One region of the Pantoea sp. GW821-FHT03E06 genome, then DNA from elsewhere that is predicted to be linked to it. Evidence: predicted binding sites of a transcription regulator. Region 1 holds the regulator's gene; each other region holds the start of a gene.

Region 1 (4,213 bases):
CCAAAAGACCTGCGCACAAGCAAAGCCGGCAAGGAACAGACTCAGGCTGGCACTGATGGTGCCCGGTGCAGTGGCAAAATCACGTTGCATATCGCCAAAGGCGGGTAAATACATATCCGTGGCAAGAAAGCCGAGCATGCTGAGCACGGCAAGGTAGGGCATAAATGCTTTAGACGACAACATGTTATTTCTCTTATGGGCAGGTTGAACGCGGGGGAGTGTAAAAGGATGCAACACGCTTTGTGAAACGCTAATATTTGCACAGTGCTGTTAAATTTTTTGAAGGTGAATTCATGTGGTCAGAATACGCGCTTGAAGTGGTAGATGCCGTAGCGCGAACCGGCAGCTTCAGCGCCGCGGCGCAGGAGTTGCACCGTGTGCCTTCTGCCATCAGCTATACCGTACGCCAACTGGAAACCTGGCTGGCGGTACCGCTCTTTGAGCGCCAGCATCGGGAAGTGGTAATGACACCGGCAGGTGAGCATTTTGTGCGTGAAGGACGATCTGTTATCAAAAAAATGCTCGCCACCCGCAGGCAGTGTCAGCAGCTGGCCAATGGCTGGCGCGGTGAGTTGAGCATCGCCATTGACTGTATTGTAAAACCGCAGCGTACGCGGCAATTAGTGAAGGACTTCTATCGCCATTTCCCGGACATGGAGTTGATCATCAGTTATGAAGTGTTTAATGGCGTCTGGGACGCGTTAGCCGATGGACGCGTTGATGTCGCGATTGGCGCCACCCAGGCAATTCCGGTTGGGGGACGTTTTGCTTTTCAGGATATGGGGGCGCTTAACTGGCGCTGTGTCGTGAGTCCTCATCATCCTTTAGTCAGTAGCGTTGAACTGGATGATGAAACTCTGCGGGCATGGCCTTCGCTGGTGCTGGAAGATACCTCGCGAGCGTTGCCGCGCCGCATGACATGGACGCTCGATAATCAGCGGCGCCTGGTGGTGCCAGAATGGGAAACCGGGCTCGACTGCTTGCAGGCAGGATTGTGCGTTGGGATGGTGCCGGGCCATTTAGCCCGACCGCTGCTGGATAACCATGCGTTGGTGGAGCTGCAATTGCCGCAGGCCTTTCCAGACAGCCCCTGCTGCGTTAGCTGGTCAGAACAGCGCGCGTCGCCGGCGCTGGATTGGCTATTAGCCTATCTCGGGGATGCCGAAACGCTGAACCACGAATGGCTCAGTGAAGTGACACACTAGCGACGATAGTCGCGGAATGGCCCGTCTGCCACGGAGCGGCGCTCAATCAGCGTGGGTTGAACCTCAATGGTTTGTGGCTCTTCGCGCTTGCTGGTGATGCGATCGAGCAGCATCTCCAAAGCTTTTTCACCTAATTCGGCTTTAGGCTGATGCACGGTGGTCAGGGCGGGCGTGAAATAACGCGCGTTGCGCACGTTATCATAGCCAATCACTGAGATATCCTGCGGCACGCGCAAACCCATTTCATCTGCTGCGCAAATTGCGCCCATCGCCATAATGTCACCACCGCAGAACACGGCGGTGGGGCGCTGTTTCTGATTAAGGATTTGCTGCATCGCCTGATAACCCGATTCCGGTTCAAAGTCGCCCTGAACGATCCATTCCGGGCGCACAGTGATGCCCGCTTCATTCATCGCCTGAAGGAAACCGGCATGACGTCCGCCGCCGGTATTGCGCTCCAATTGGCCAGGAATTGCGCCAATGTCGCGGTGACCACGTTCAATCAGATATCGACCAGCGAGATAGCCACCCTGGAATGCATTATCCTGCACGGTATCGGTAAAATCGCCGCGCGAAGCACCCCAATCCATAACAACCATCGGAATATTGCGATTTTCTTCAAGCATTTGCAGCAAATCATCGGGATATTCTGAACACATCACGAGCAATCCATCGACACGCTTCTGCGCCATCATGGAGAGATAAGCGCGCTGCTTTTGTAAGTCGTTATGCGCGTTACCCAGAATCAACGTATAGCCGCGATCGAAGCAGTGATTTTCTACCGCTTCAATAATTTCGGCAAAATAAGGCGCTTCACTGGAGGTCGCCAGCAGGCCCAACGTTTTGGTGTGATTGACTTTCAGGCTACGCGCCACGGCGCTTGGCGAGTAGTGCAATGCTTTGATCGCTTCCCATACGGCGTTACGCGTCTCTTCTGCTACGAAACGCGTTTTGTTGATGACATGCGAAACCGTGGTGGTCGAAACACCCGCGCGTTTTGCCACATCTTTAATTGTTGCCATGAAAATGGTACTCCTGGGCTTATCGCAACTTACTGATAAGTATATTGTTAAACGTTTGCGTCTGCTAATGCTTTTATCGCCCAAAATAAGGGGCAAAACGGTGTGGTTTAGCAGACAAAATCACTTTATCGCGCTGTAAACACACCCTGCACAAAATGTGTTGCGCAACGAAAGGCGGCGATTCTAGCAAGCCCGGGCGGATAACACGAGATTTTTGCCCATCGCTGTGCGAAAATCGGTTTAACCCTAAGAAATGTGTGACTAAGGAGGAGTAATGAGTACGGATTTGAAGCTGGCGCTAATGACAACCGTTGGTGCTCTGTTAATGATTATTGCCTTTAGCTTTACTGCAATCATGCATTAATAAAAAAAGCCGGAGCAGCTCAATGCAGCGTCCGGCTTTTTTCTGCGCGTTGCGCAACAACTAACGAATGGTTTTCGGCGTCATCATACGACGCGCCCCAACATAGTGTTTCTGCCAGTAATCCTCACCCAACGCGCTAATCTGAATATCTTTGCCGGTACGCGGCGACTGAATGAATTTGCCATTACCAAGATACACGCCAACATGATCGGCAGTGCCACGATTATTGATGCGGAAGAACACCAAATCACCTTTTTCCAGCATTTCACGCTTAATTGGTGCAGCATCGCGCAGGTGATACATCTCATTGGCGGTGCGCGGGAACTTGAACTTCACCAAATCTTTATAGGCGTACCACACCAGGCCGCTGCAGTCGAAGCCGGTATGCGGGGAGGTGCCGCCCCATTGATAAGGTTTGCCGAGCTGGCCCATTAATTTTGTCATCGCAGTTTCACGCGCCTTTTGATAACGCTGGCGATGCGCCTTGCTCATTTTGATGCCGGTGAGCGGCAATGCTTCATCATCAACGTCGACGTCTGCGGCTTTTTTTATCTGTCGTTGATGACCATATTTCTTCGTCGTGGGTTTTAGCAGGGATTTTTTGCGGCTGGTTTTAGTTAGTGCGATTTCTGGCTTTGCCAGTTTTTTAATTTTGAGTTTTTGGACGGCAGGCAGCCGCGATTTTTTCGTAGTGGTTTTCACCGGACGTCGTTTGCGGCGCTCGTCTTCACGTGCGCTCTTTTTCTCTGCTTTTTGCGAGCTGGCATTAACCGGCGCATGCGGAGACGCAGAGGCCACGTTAAAGAACAGTTGGGCAAAAGCCAGTATGAAAAGCGTAATCAGTAAACGCATAATCCGGTTATAGGTTCAGCAGGCTGGAAACAAACAGACTGCGGCAGAGTGAGAGTAATCTGATCAAACGATCAGCGCCGAGGCAATTCTAATCCACTTTTTTTCCAAAAGGTAAGGCCTTTTTCTATTAAACTGTTACCAGATTGATTCTGTCGCAAAAATGAACTAATTCAGCTGGTTAACGCAGCGAAACTATTGCTAATTATTAATTTAGTCATGCCTATTAATGATATGAAAATGTTATTTGTGGCGGCCCAACTTAACAAACATGGCGATTCCCCGACGCTAACGTAAAATCCCGTTTTCAGTACGGGAGCGAAATCGCTACAATAAACAAACACGAAGTGAAGCATTAAGGAAGGCAATAATGAGTACTGTTGAAAAAATTCAGCGTCAGATCGCAGAAAACCCGATCCTGCTGTACATGAAAGGTTCGCCAAAGCTGCCAAGCTGCGGTTTCTCGGCGCAAGCCGTGCAGGCGCTTTCTGCGTGTGGTGAGCGTTTCGCCTACGTGGACATTCTGCAGAACCCGGATATCCGCGCTGAAATGCCTAAGTACGCTAACTGGCCAACCTTCCCGCAATTGTGGGTAGATGGTGAACTGGTTGGCGGCTGCGACATTATCGTTGAGATGTTCCAGCGCGGCGAACTTCAGCCCCTGCTGAAAGAAACCGCAGAGAAGTATAAAGAAGCGGAATAATGAAGAAGGCCGACAACGATGTCGGCCTTTTCTTTTTACTCTTCGGACGATGCGTCTTCCTTCGGCGCGT
Region 2 (4,213 bases), 1.2 Mb from region 1:
GAATCAGGATCTTCCCGCCCTGCGTCGCCGCGTAGGCATGGTGTTTCAGCGACCGAATCCGTTCCCGAAATCGATCTACGAAAACGTGGTGTACGGCCTGCGCTTGCAGGGCGTGCGCGATCGACGCGTGCTGAATGAAGCCTGCGAACGTGCGCTGCGTGCCGCGGCGCTGTGGGGCGAAGTGAAGGATCAGCTGGGGCAGAATGCGTTAACGCTCTCGACCGGTCAGCAGCAGCGTTTAGTGATTGCGCGCGCCATTGCGATTGAACCCGAGGTGTTGCTGCTGGATGAGCCGACGTCGGCGCTCGATCCGATTTCAACTCTGGTGATCGAAGAGCTGATGACCACGCTGAAGCAGCATTTCACGCTGGTGCTGGTGACGCACAACATGCAGCAGGCGGCGCGGGTGTCGGATTACACCGCGTTTATGCATAACGGTCAGCTGGTGGAATTTGATGAAACCGATCGCATCTTTACCTCGCCAAAAGCGCGACGCACCGAAGATTACATTACGGGAAGGTTTGGTTAATGACGGTCGCCATGAATGGCGACCCTACATCGTAGGGTGCGCATTTATGCGCACCAGAGAAATCAGTCGTGGGCGTAACCCTGCGGCGGCAATGGTTCACCATCCAACCACGCTTTACCCGCACGCATCTGCAAACGCCCATCAACAAACCAGCTGATGACCAGTGGATAAATTGCGTGTTCCTGATGCTGCACGCGCGCGCTGATGTCATCTTCGCTATCGCCCGCAAACACCGGCACGCGCGCCTGCAAAACGATCGGTCCGCCATCCAGCTCGTCAGTCACAAAATGCACTGAGGTGCCATGCTCCTCGTCGCCGTTTTCCAGCGCCTGACGATGAGTATGCAAACCCGGATACTTCGGCAATAGCGACGGATGGATATTCACCAAACGATCGTGATAGTGCGAGACGAACGCCGGACTGAGGATACGCATATAGCCGGCGAGCACCACCAGATCGGGCGCGTAAGCATCAATCTCCTGCATCAGCTGGCGATCAAAAGCATCACGGTCGGCAAACTCGCTGGCGGCTAACGCGTGGCCGGGAACATGGGCTTCCCGCGCGCGCGTCAAACCATAGGCGCTGGCTTTATTACTGAAAACGGCAGCAACGCTGCCGTTAATCCGCCCGCTTGCGCAGGCATCGAGGATGGACTGAAGATTGCTTCCGTTGCCGGAGATCAGCACAACCAGTTTTTTCATGGGTTAATAACCACACGCTCTTCAGCATCAGAGGCTTTAATCACACCAATTTTCCACGCTTTTTCGCCAGCGTCGGTCATTAGCTGTACCGCTTTATCCGCATCCGCTGGGCTCAGCGCAATCACCATGCCCACGCCGCAGTTAAAGGTGCGGTACATTTCGTGACGGCTGACGTTGCCGGCCTGCTGCATCCAGGTAAATACTGACGGCCACTGCCAGCTGCTCTCTTCCAGCACGGCTTGGGTGTTGTCTGGCAACACGCGTGGGATATTTTCCCAGAAGCCGCCGCCGGTCAGATGTGAAATCGCATGCACATCAACCTGTTCAATCAGGCTAAGGATGTTTTTCACGTAAATGCGGGTAGGTGCCAGCAGGTGATCGGCCAGTGATTTGCCGTCCAGCTGCTTGGTTTCTGGATCGGTCTGGCTGACTTCCAGAATTTTGCGCACCAGCGAGTAACCGTTCGAATGCGGGCCGCTGGAACCCAGCGCAATCAGCACGTCGCCGTCCTGCACTTTCGAACCGTCAATGATTTCTGATTTTTCCACCACGCCAACGCAGAAACCGGCCACGTCGTAATCTTCGCCGTGATACATGCCTGGCATTTCAGCGGTTTCGCCGCCCACCAGCGCACAGCCCGACTGCAAGCAGCCTTCGGCGATGCCGGTGATGACCGATGACGCGGTTTCTACATCCAGCTTGCCGGTCGCGTAATAATCGAGGAAGAACAGCGGCTCTGCACCTTGCACGATCAGGTCGTTGACACACATCGCAACCAGATCGATGCCGATGCTATCGTGGCGTTTGAGATCCATCGCCAGACGCAGCTTGGTGCCGACGCCATCAGTTCCGGAGACCAGCACCGGCTCGCGGTACTTTTGCGGCAGCGCACAGAGCGCACCGAATCCGCCCAATCCACCCATCACTTCCGGGCGGCGGGTTTTTTTCACTACGCCTTTAATACGGTCAACCAGATCGTTACCAGCATCGATATCGACACCGGCGTCTTTGTAGCTGAGAGAGGTTTTGTCGGTCACTGCGGAATCCCCACGCGAGTTGCGGTTGGTGGCAAAAATTAAGCGCGGCAATTCTAACAGCGCAGGCAAACGTTTGCGAGTCCCATCTCACGCTGCCTTTGCACAGCGTCAGATTTTCGCCAATCCTTACTCTTGAGCTGATTAAGGCAAGCCATTGACCGATGACAAGTGGCGCGGCGGCGAAAAGGCGGTATAATCCGGCGATTTTTTTTAGCTCAACTCAATTCCGGGAGAACAATCATGAAGATCGTGGAAGTCAAACACCCGCTGGTCAAACATAAACTGGGCCTGATGCGTGAGCATGATATCAGCACCAAGCGTTTCCGCGAGCTGGCCTCGGAAGTGGGCAGCCTGCTGACCTATGAAGCTACTGCCGATCTGGAAACCGAGCGCGTAACTATCGAAGGCTGGAACGGTCCGGTCGAAATCGATCAGATCAAAGGTAAAAAAATCACCGTCGTTCCGATTCTGCGTGCGGGCCTGGGCATGATGGAAGGGGTGCTCGAGCACGTACCGAGCGCGCGTATCAGCGTGGTTGGCGTCTATCGTGATGAAGAGACGCTGGAGCCAGTACCGTACTTCCAGAAGCTGGTATCGAATATTGAAGAGCGCCTGGCGCTGGTGGTCGATCCGATGCTGGCAACCGGTGGTTCCATGATTGCGACTATCGACCTGCTGAAGAAAGCCGGTTGTACCAGCATTAAAGTGCTGGTGCTAGTGGCCGCGCCGGAAGGCATTGCGGCTTTAGAAAAAGCGCATCCGGATGTGGAGCTGTACACCGCATCTGTCGATCAGGGATTGAACGAAAAGGGATACATCATCCCGGGACTCGGCGATGCCGGGGACAAGATTTTCGGAACCAAATAAAGCAACCAGCCGGCCAGAGAGTCGGCTTTTTTTTGTCTAAAAACACAACAATGTCATCCTTGAGTTATTCACGCCAGGGCAACGCAGCCATAGCGTGAAGAACGCAGAGGATAGGGGATAATAATGACTCGTCGCGCTATTGGCGTTAGCGAACGCCCACCGCTACTGCAAACCATTCCACTCAGCCTGCAGCATCTGTTCGCCATGTTTGGCGCAACCGTGCTGGTGCCAATTCTGTTCCACATCAACCCGGCGACGGTGTTGCTGTTCAATGGCGTCGGTACGCTGCTCTATCTGTTTATCTGTAAAGGCAAAATTCCGGCCTATCTCGGCTCAAGCTTTGCCTTTATTTCGCCGGTGCTGCTGCTGTTGCCGCTCGGTTATGAAGTGGCGCTTGGTGGCTTTATCCTCTGTGGTTTCTTGTTCTGTGTGGTGGCATTGATCGTGAAGAAAGCCGGTACCGGCTGGCTTGATGTGATGTTCCCGCCGGCGGCGATGGGCGCGATTGTGGCGGTTATCGGCCTGGAACTGGCGGGTGTGGCGGCGAATATGGCTGGTTTGTTGCCGGCTGACGGTACCTCGCCAGACAGCAAAACCGTGATCATCTCGATGGTGACGCTAGCGGTCACCGTATTTGGTTCGGTGCTGTTCCGCGGCTTCCTCGCCATCATCCCGATCCTGATCGGCGTACTGGTGGGTTATGCGCTCTCGTCTGCGATGGGCATTGTTGACTGGAGCACGGTAGAGAATGCGCCCTGGTTTGCGCTGCCAACCTTCTACACGCCACGCTTTGAGTGGGTGGCTATGCTGACCATTCTGCCTGCCGCGCTGGTGGTGATTGCCGAGCATGTCGGCCACTTAGTGGTGACGGCCAACATCGTGAAGAAAGATCTGATTCGCGATCCTGGGCTGCATCGCTCCATGTTTGCCAACGGTTTATCCACCATGATCTCCGGCTTCTTCGGCTCAACGCCAAACACCACTTACGGCGAGAACATCGGGGTAATGGCGATTACCCGCGTTTACAGCACTTGGGTGATCGGTGGCGCGGCAATCTTCGCTATCCTGCTCTCTTGCGT
Region 3 (4,213 bases), 1.6 Mb from region 1:
TATCGCCAATGTTGCAACGCAATTGCCGCACCAGGGCCGCGCCTTCGAACGTTTTACCGAACATGGCCCGCTGGCGTTGCTGCCGATGTCCGGCAACCGTATGTCGCTGGTGTGGTGTCACCCGATTGCTGCGCAAGCAACCATTAAGCAATGGGACGAGGCGACTTTCCTGCAAGCGCTCCAGCGTGCGTTTGGCTGGCGATTGGGGCGTTTCACCCACGCTGGGCAACGCGAACATTATCCCCTGGCGCTGCAAACCGCCGAACGTCAGGTAACGCATCGGCTGGCGCTGGTGGGCAATGCGGCGCAGACGCTGCACCCGATCGCCGGACAAGGTTTCAATCTTGGCCTGCGCGATGTGATGTCACTGGCAGAGACGTTAGCAGGGGCGTGGCGTCAGCAGCACGATCCCGGCAGTTTTGCCGTATTGCAGCACTTTGCCGCGCGGCGTCAGCCCGATCGTGCCGCCACAATTGGCGTTACCGACGGTTTAGTCCGACTGTTTGCTAACCGCTATGCGCCGTTAGTAGCAGGACGAAATCTTGGGCTGGTGGCAATGGACCATCTGCCTTGGCTGCGAAACCCACTTGCCGCGCGCACGCTCGGCTGGGTGAAGCGTTAAGCACGAACTAAGGGGCAGCAATGCAAACTTTTGATGTGGCAATCGCCGGTGGCGGCATGGTGGGGTTGGCCGTCGCCTGCGGATTACAAGGTAGCGGCTTACGCGTTGCCGTGCTGGAAAAGGCACCTGAGCCACAATTTGATCCGGCGGCTAACGCGTCGATTCGCGTTTCTGCCATCAATGCTGCCAGCGAACGTCTGCTGCAAAAGCTTGACGTGTGGTCAAGCATTCTGGCCCTGCGTGCCAGCGCCTATCACGGTATGGAAGTGTGGGATCAGGACAGCTTCGGCTCGATCAGCTTTGATGATGAACAGCAGGGGCTATCGCATCTCGGCCATATTATCGAAAACGAAGTGATTCATAGCGCTTTGTGGCAGCGTGCCAGCAACAGCAGCGATATCACGCTGTTTGCGCCCGCGCAGTTGCAGCAGGTGGCCTTTGGCGATAACGAAGCCTTCATTACGTTGCAAGATGGCAGCATGATGAGCGCACGTTTGCTGGTTGCCGCTGACGGCGCAAATTCCTGGCTGCGTGATAAAGCCGATATCCCGCTCACCTTCTGGGATTATGAGCATCATGCATTAGTGGCCAATATCCGCACCGACATGCCGCATGATGCCATCGCGCGTCAGGTGTTTCATGGCGATGGCATTCTGGCGTTCCTGCCGATGCAGGATCCGCACCTGTGTTCAATTGTGTGGTCGCTCTCGCCGCAGGAAGCTACGCGCCTGCAATCCATGCCGCAAGCGCTGTTTAACCAACAGCTGTCGGTGGCGTTTGATATGCGCCTCGGCCTGTGTCAGGTCGAGAGTGAGCGCAGAACCTTCCCACTGACGGCACGTTATGCACGTAACTTCGCCGCGCACCGCTTGGCATTGGTGGGTGATGCAGCACATACCATTCATCCGCTGGCCGGACAGGGTGTGAATCTCGGCTTTATGGATGCCGCAGAATTGATTGGTGAGATCCGTCGACTGCATCAGGAAGGTAAAGACATTGGGCAGCATCTCTATTTGCGCCGCTATGAGCGCAGCCGCAAGCACAGTGCCGCGATGATGTTGGCGGGGATGCAAGGTTTCCGCGAGCTGTTTGCCGGCACGCATCCGGCGAAAAAACTGCTGCGTGATGTCGGTCTGAAGCTGGCCGATACTTTACCGGGCGTTAAACCCATGATGCTTAAACAGGCAATGGGGCTGAACGACTTGCCCAGCTGGATCCGCTAATTCACCTTGCTGACGGCGCCCAATTGGGCGCCGTTTTTGTCTATTGCACCGTAAAGATGCACCGCTGCACCGCGATCGCGCCTCGTTTGATTTATTCTAATTTTACCCCTTAATTCGCATTAGTTTATCTCATGCTGCATCAGTGTTGCCGCCATGCTCATCCTTAAGTTTGTGGTCCTGATTCACTCAGTTTGCTGCATGAAAGTAATTTAGTCGTATTTTGTGCGAGGCTAATCACAATAATGCAGTGATTTATGCTGTTCTGTGTTCGATGAGGTGTTGAAAGGTGCTAGGGTTTCACCCTCGTTTTGCTTATGGTTAATTGCCGCATTCGGTGATAACTTCAGCACAAAGAGAACGTTTGCGTCAGCCTGATAAGGCGACGCAGGCGCGTCACACTTACTTGTTTTCACAGGATGGTTATGACTCAGCAAACGCCTCTATTCGAACAGCATCAGGCATGCGGTGCCCGCATGGTGGACTTCCACGATTGGATGATGCCGCTGCATTACGGCTCGCAAATGGATGAGCATCACGCGGTGCGCAACGATGCCGGCATGTTTGATGTTTCCCACATGACCATCGTCGATCTGCGCGGTGCACGTACCCGCGAGTTTCTGCGCTATCTATTGGCAAATGATGTCGCCAAATTGACTCAGCCCGGCAAAGCGCTTTACACCGGCATGTTGAATGCCTCGGCTGGCGTCATCGATGATTTGATTGTTTACTTTATGAGCGAAGATTTCTTCCGTCTGGTGGTTAACTCCGCCACGCGTGAGAAAGATTTAGCGTGGATTAAACAGCATGCGCAGCCGTTTGGCGTGGAATTGACTGAGCGTGACGATCTGGCGCTGATTGCGGTGCAAGGTCCGAATGCGCAGCAGAAAGCGCAAACGCTGTTTAGCGCCGCTCAGCGAGACGCCGTGACCGGCATGAAGCCGTTCTTCGGCGTACAAGCGGAAAACCTGTTCATCGCAACGACCGGTTACACCGGCGAAGCAGGCTACGAGATTGCCATGCCTGCCACTGAAGCCGCTGCTTTTTGGCAGCAGCTGTTGGCCGCAGGTGTTAAACCGGCGGGTTTAGGCGCGCGTGACACGCTGCGCCTGGAAGCGGGCATGAATCTGTATGGTCAGGAGATGGATGAAGGCGTTTCGCCGTTGGCTGCTAACATGGGCTGGACCATCAGCTGGGAGCCCGCCGATCGTGATTTTATTGGTCGTGATGCCCTGCAAGCGCAGCGCGAAAAGGGCACCGAAAAGTTGGTTGGTTTAGTGATGACCGAAAAAGGGGTGCTGCGTAACGGTCTCACTGTGCGCTTCACCGATGAACAAGGCCAGCCGCAGCAGGGTATTATCACCAGTGGTTCCTTCTCGCCAACGCTGGGTTGCAGCATTGCGCTGGCACGTGTGCCGGCGGGAATTGGTGAGCAGGCGATTGTGGAAATCCGCAATCGTGAAATGCCAGTAAAAGTCACTAAACCGATTTTTGTTCGCGCCGGTAAGCCGGTCGCCCAGTAATTTTTTTTCAGGAGAAATGGCCAATGAGCAATGTGCCAAGTGAATTGAAATACCGCGATAGCCACGAATGGGTCCGTAAAGAAGCTGACGGCACCTTCACGGTAGGTATCACCGAACACGCACAGGAACTGCTGGGCGATATGGTGTTTGTCGATCTTCCAGACGTCGGCGTCTCCTTCGCGGCCGGTGATGACTGCGCGGTCGCGGAGTCGGTGAAAGCCGCTTCTGACATCTATGCACCCTTAAGTGGTGAAATCGTCGCGGTGAATGATCAGCTAGGCGATTCGCCGGAACTGGTTAATAGCGCGCCGTACGCCGAGGGTTGGCTGTTCCGCATCAAAGCCAGCGACGAATCAGAGCTCGACTCCATGCTGGATGCCGATGCCTACAAAGCCGCGATTGACGAGTAACCGGTAGTGACAGAAGGTGACGCACAGCGGCGCCTTCTTTTTTTATCTGCCTGACTTAACGCCATTTTTGTAACCCAGCCCGATTCAGGATTTACTGCAAATGACCCAGACTCTCAGCCAGCTCGAACATAACGGTGCTTTCATTGAGCGCCACATCGGTCCTACGCCGGAACAACAGGCCTTAATGCTGGAAGCGATTGGTGCCCGTTCGCTCTCATCATTGATCAGTTCTATTGTGCCTGCCGATATCCAGCTGCCAGGCCCGCCTGCAGTGGGCGATGCCGCGACCGAGCAGCAAGCGCTGGCAGAGCTGAAAGCCATTGCCAGTCAGAACCACCGCTACAAATCCTGGATCGGCATGGGCTACAGCGCGGTGATCACGCCGCCGGTTATCCTGCGCAATATGCTGGAAAATCCGGGCTGGTACACCGCGTATAC

The links. Region 1 encodes PurR, which represses purine synthesis genes. Its sites were predicted from a motif close to CANGCAAACGTTTGCNTG; they were not measured.
Region 2: the regulator PurR is predicted to act here: its motif matches at 2,330-2,347, upstream of purM (phosphoribosylformylglycinamidine cyclo-ligase).
Region 3: the regulator PurR is predicted to act here: its motif matches at 2,196-2,213, upstream of gcvT (glycine cleavage system aminomethyltransferase GcvT).

What each region holds. Positions count from the first base shown of each region.
Region 1 is NZ_JBWKUG010000001.1:1,792,433-1,796,645, forward strand. It holds gene punC (purine nucleoside transporter PunC) at 1-183, opposite strand, end outside; gene punR (DNA-binding transcriptional activator PunR) at 294-1,205, shown strand; gene purR (HTH-type transcriptional repressor PurR) at 1,202-2,227, opposite strand; gene cydH (cytochrome bd-I oxidase subunit CydH) at 2,502-2,591, shown strand; gene AC07WB_RS08365 (C40 family peptidase) at 2,652-3,443, opposite strand; gene AC07WB_RS08370 (Grx4 family monothiol glutaredoxin) at 3,808-4,143, shown strand; gene rnt (ribonuclease T) at 4,179-4,213, opposite strand, start outside.
Region 2 is NZ_JBWKUG010000001.1:3,019,691-3,023,903, reverse strand. It holds gene pstB (phosphate ABC transporter ATP-binding protein PstB) at 1-529, shown strand, start outside; gene purN (phosphoribosylglycinamide formyltransferase) at 592-1,230, opposite strand; gene purM (phosphoribosylformylglycinamidine cyclo-ligase) at 1,227-2,267, opposite strand; gene upp (uracil phosphoribosyltransferase) at 2,508-3,134, shown strand; gene uraA (uracil permease) at 3,258-4,213, shown strand, end outside.
Region 3 is NZ_JBWKUG010000001.1:3,343,331-3,347,543, reverse strand. It holds gene ubiH (2-octaprenyl-6-methoxyphenyl hydroxylase) at 1-622, shown strand, start outside; gene ubiI (FAD-dependent 2-octaprenylphenol hydroxylase) at 643-1,845, shown strand; gene gcvT (glycine cleavage system aminomethyltransferase GcvT) at 2,268-3,365, shown strand; gene gcvH (glycine cleavage system protein GcvH) at 3,389-3,775, shown strand; gene gcvP (aminomethyl-transferring glycine dehydrogenase) at 3,876-4,213, shown strand, end outside.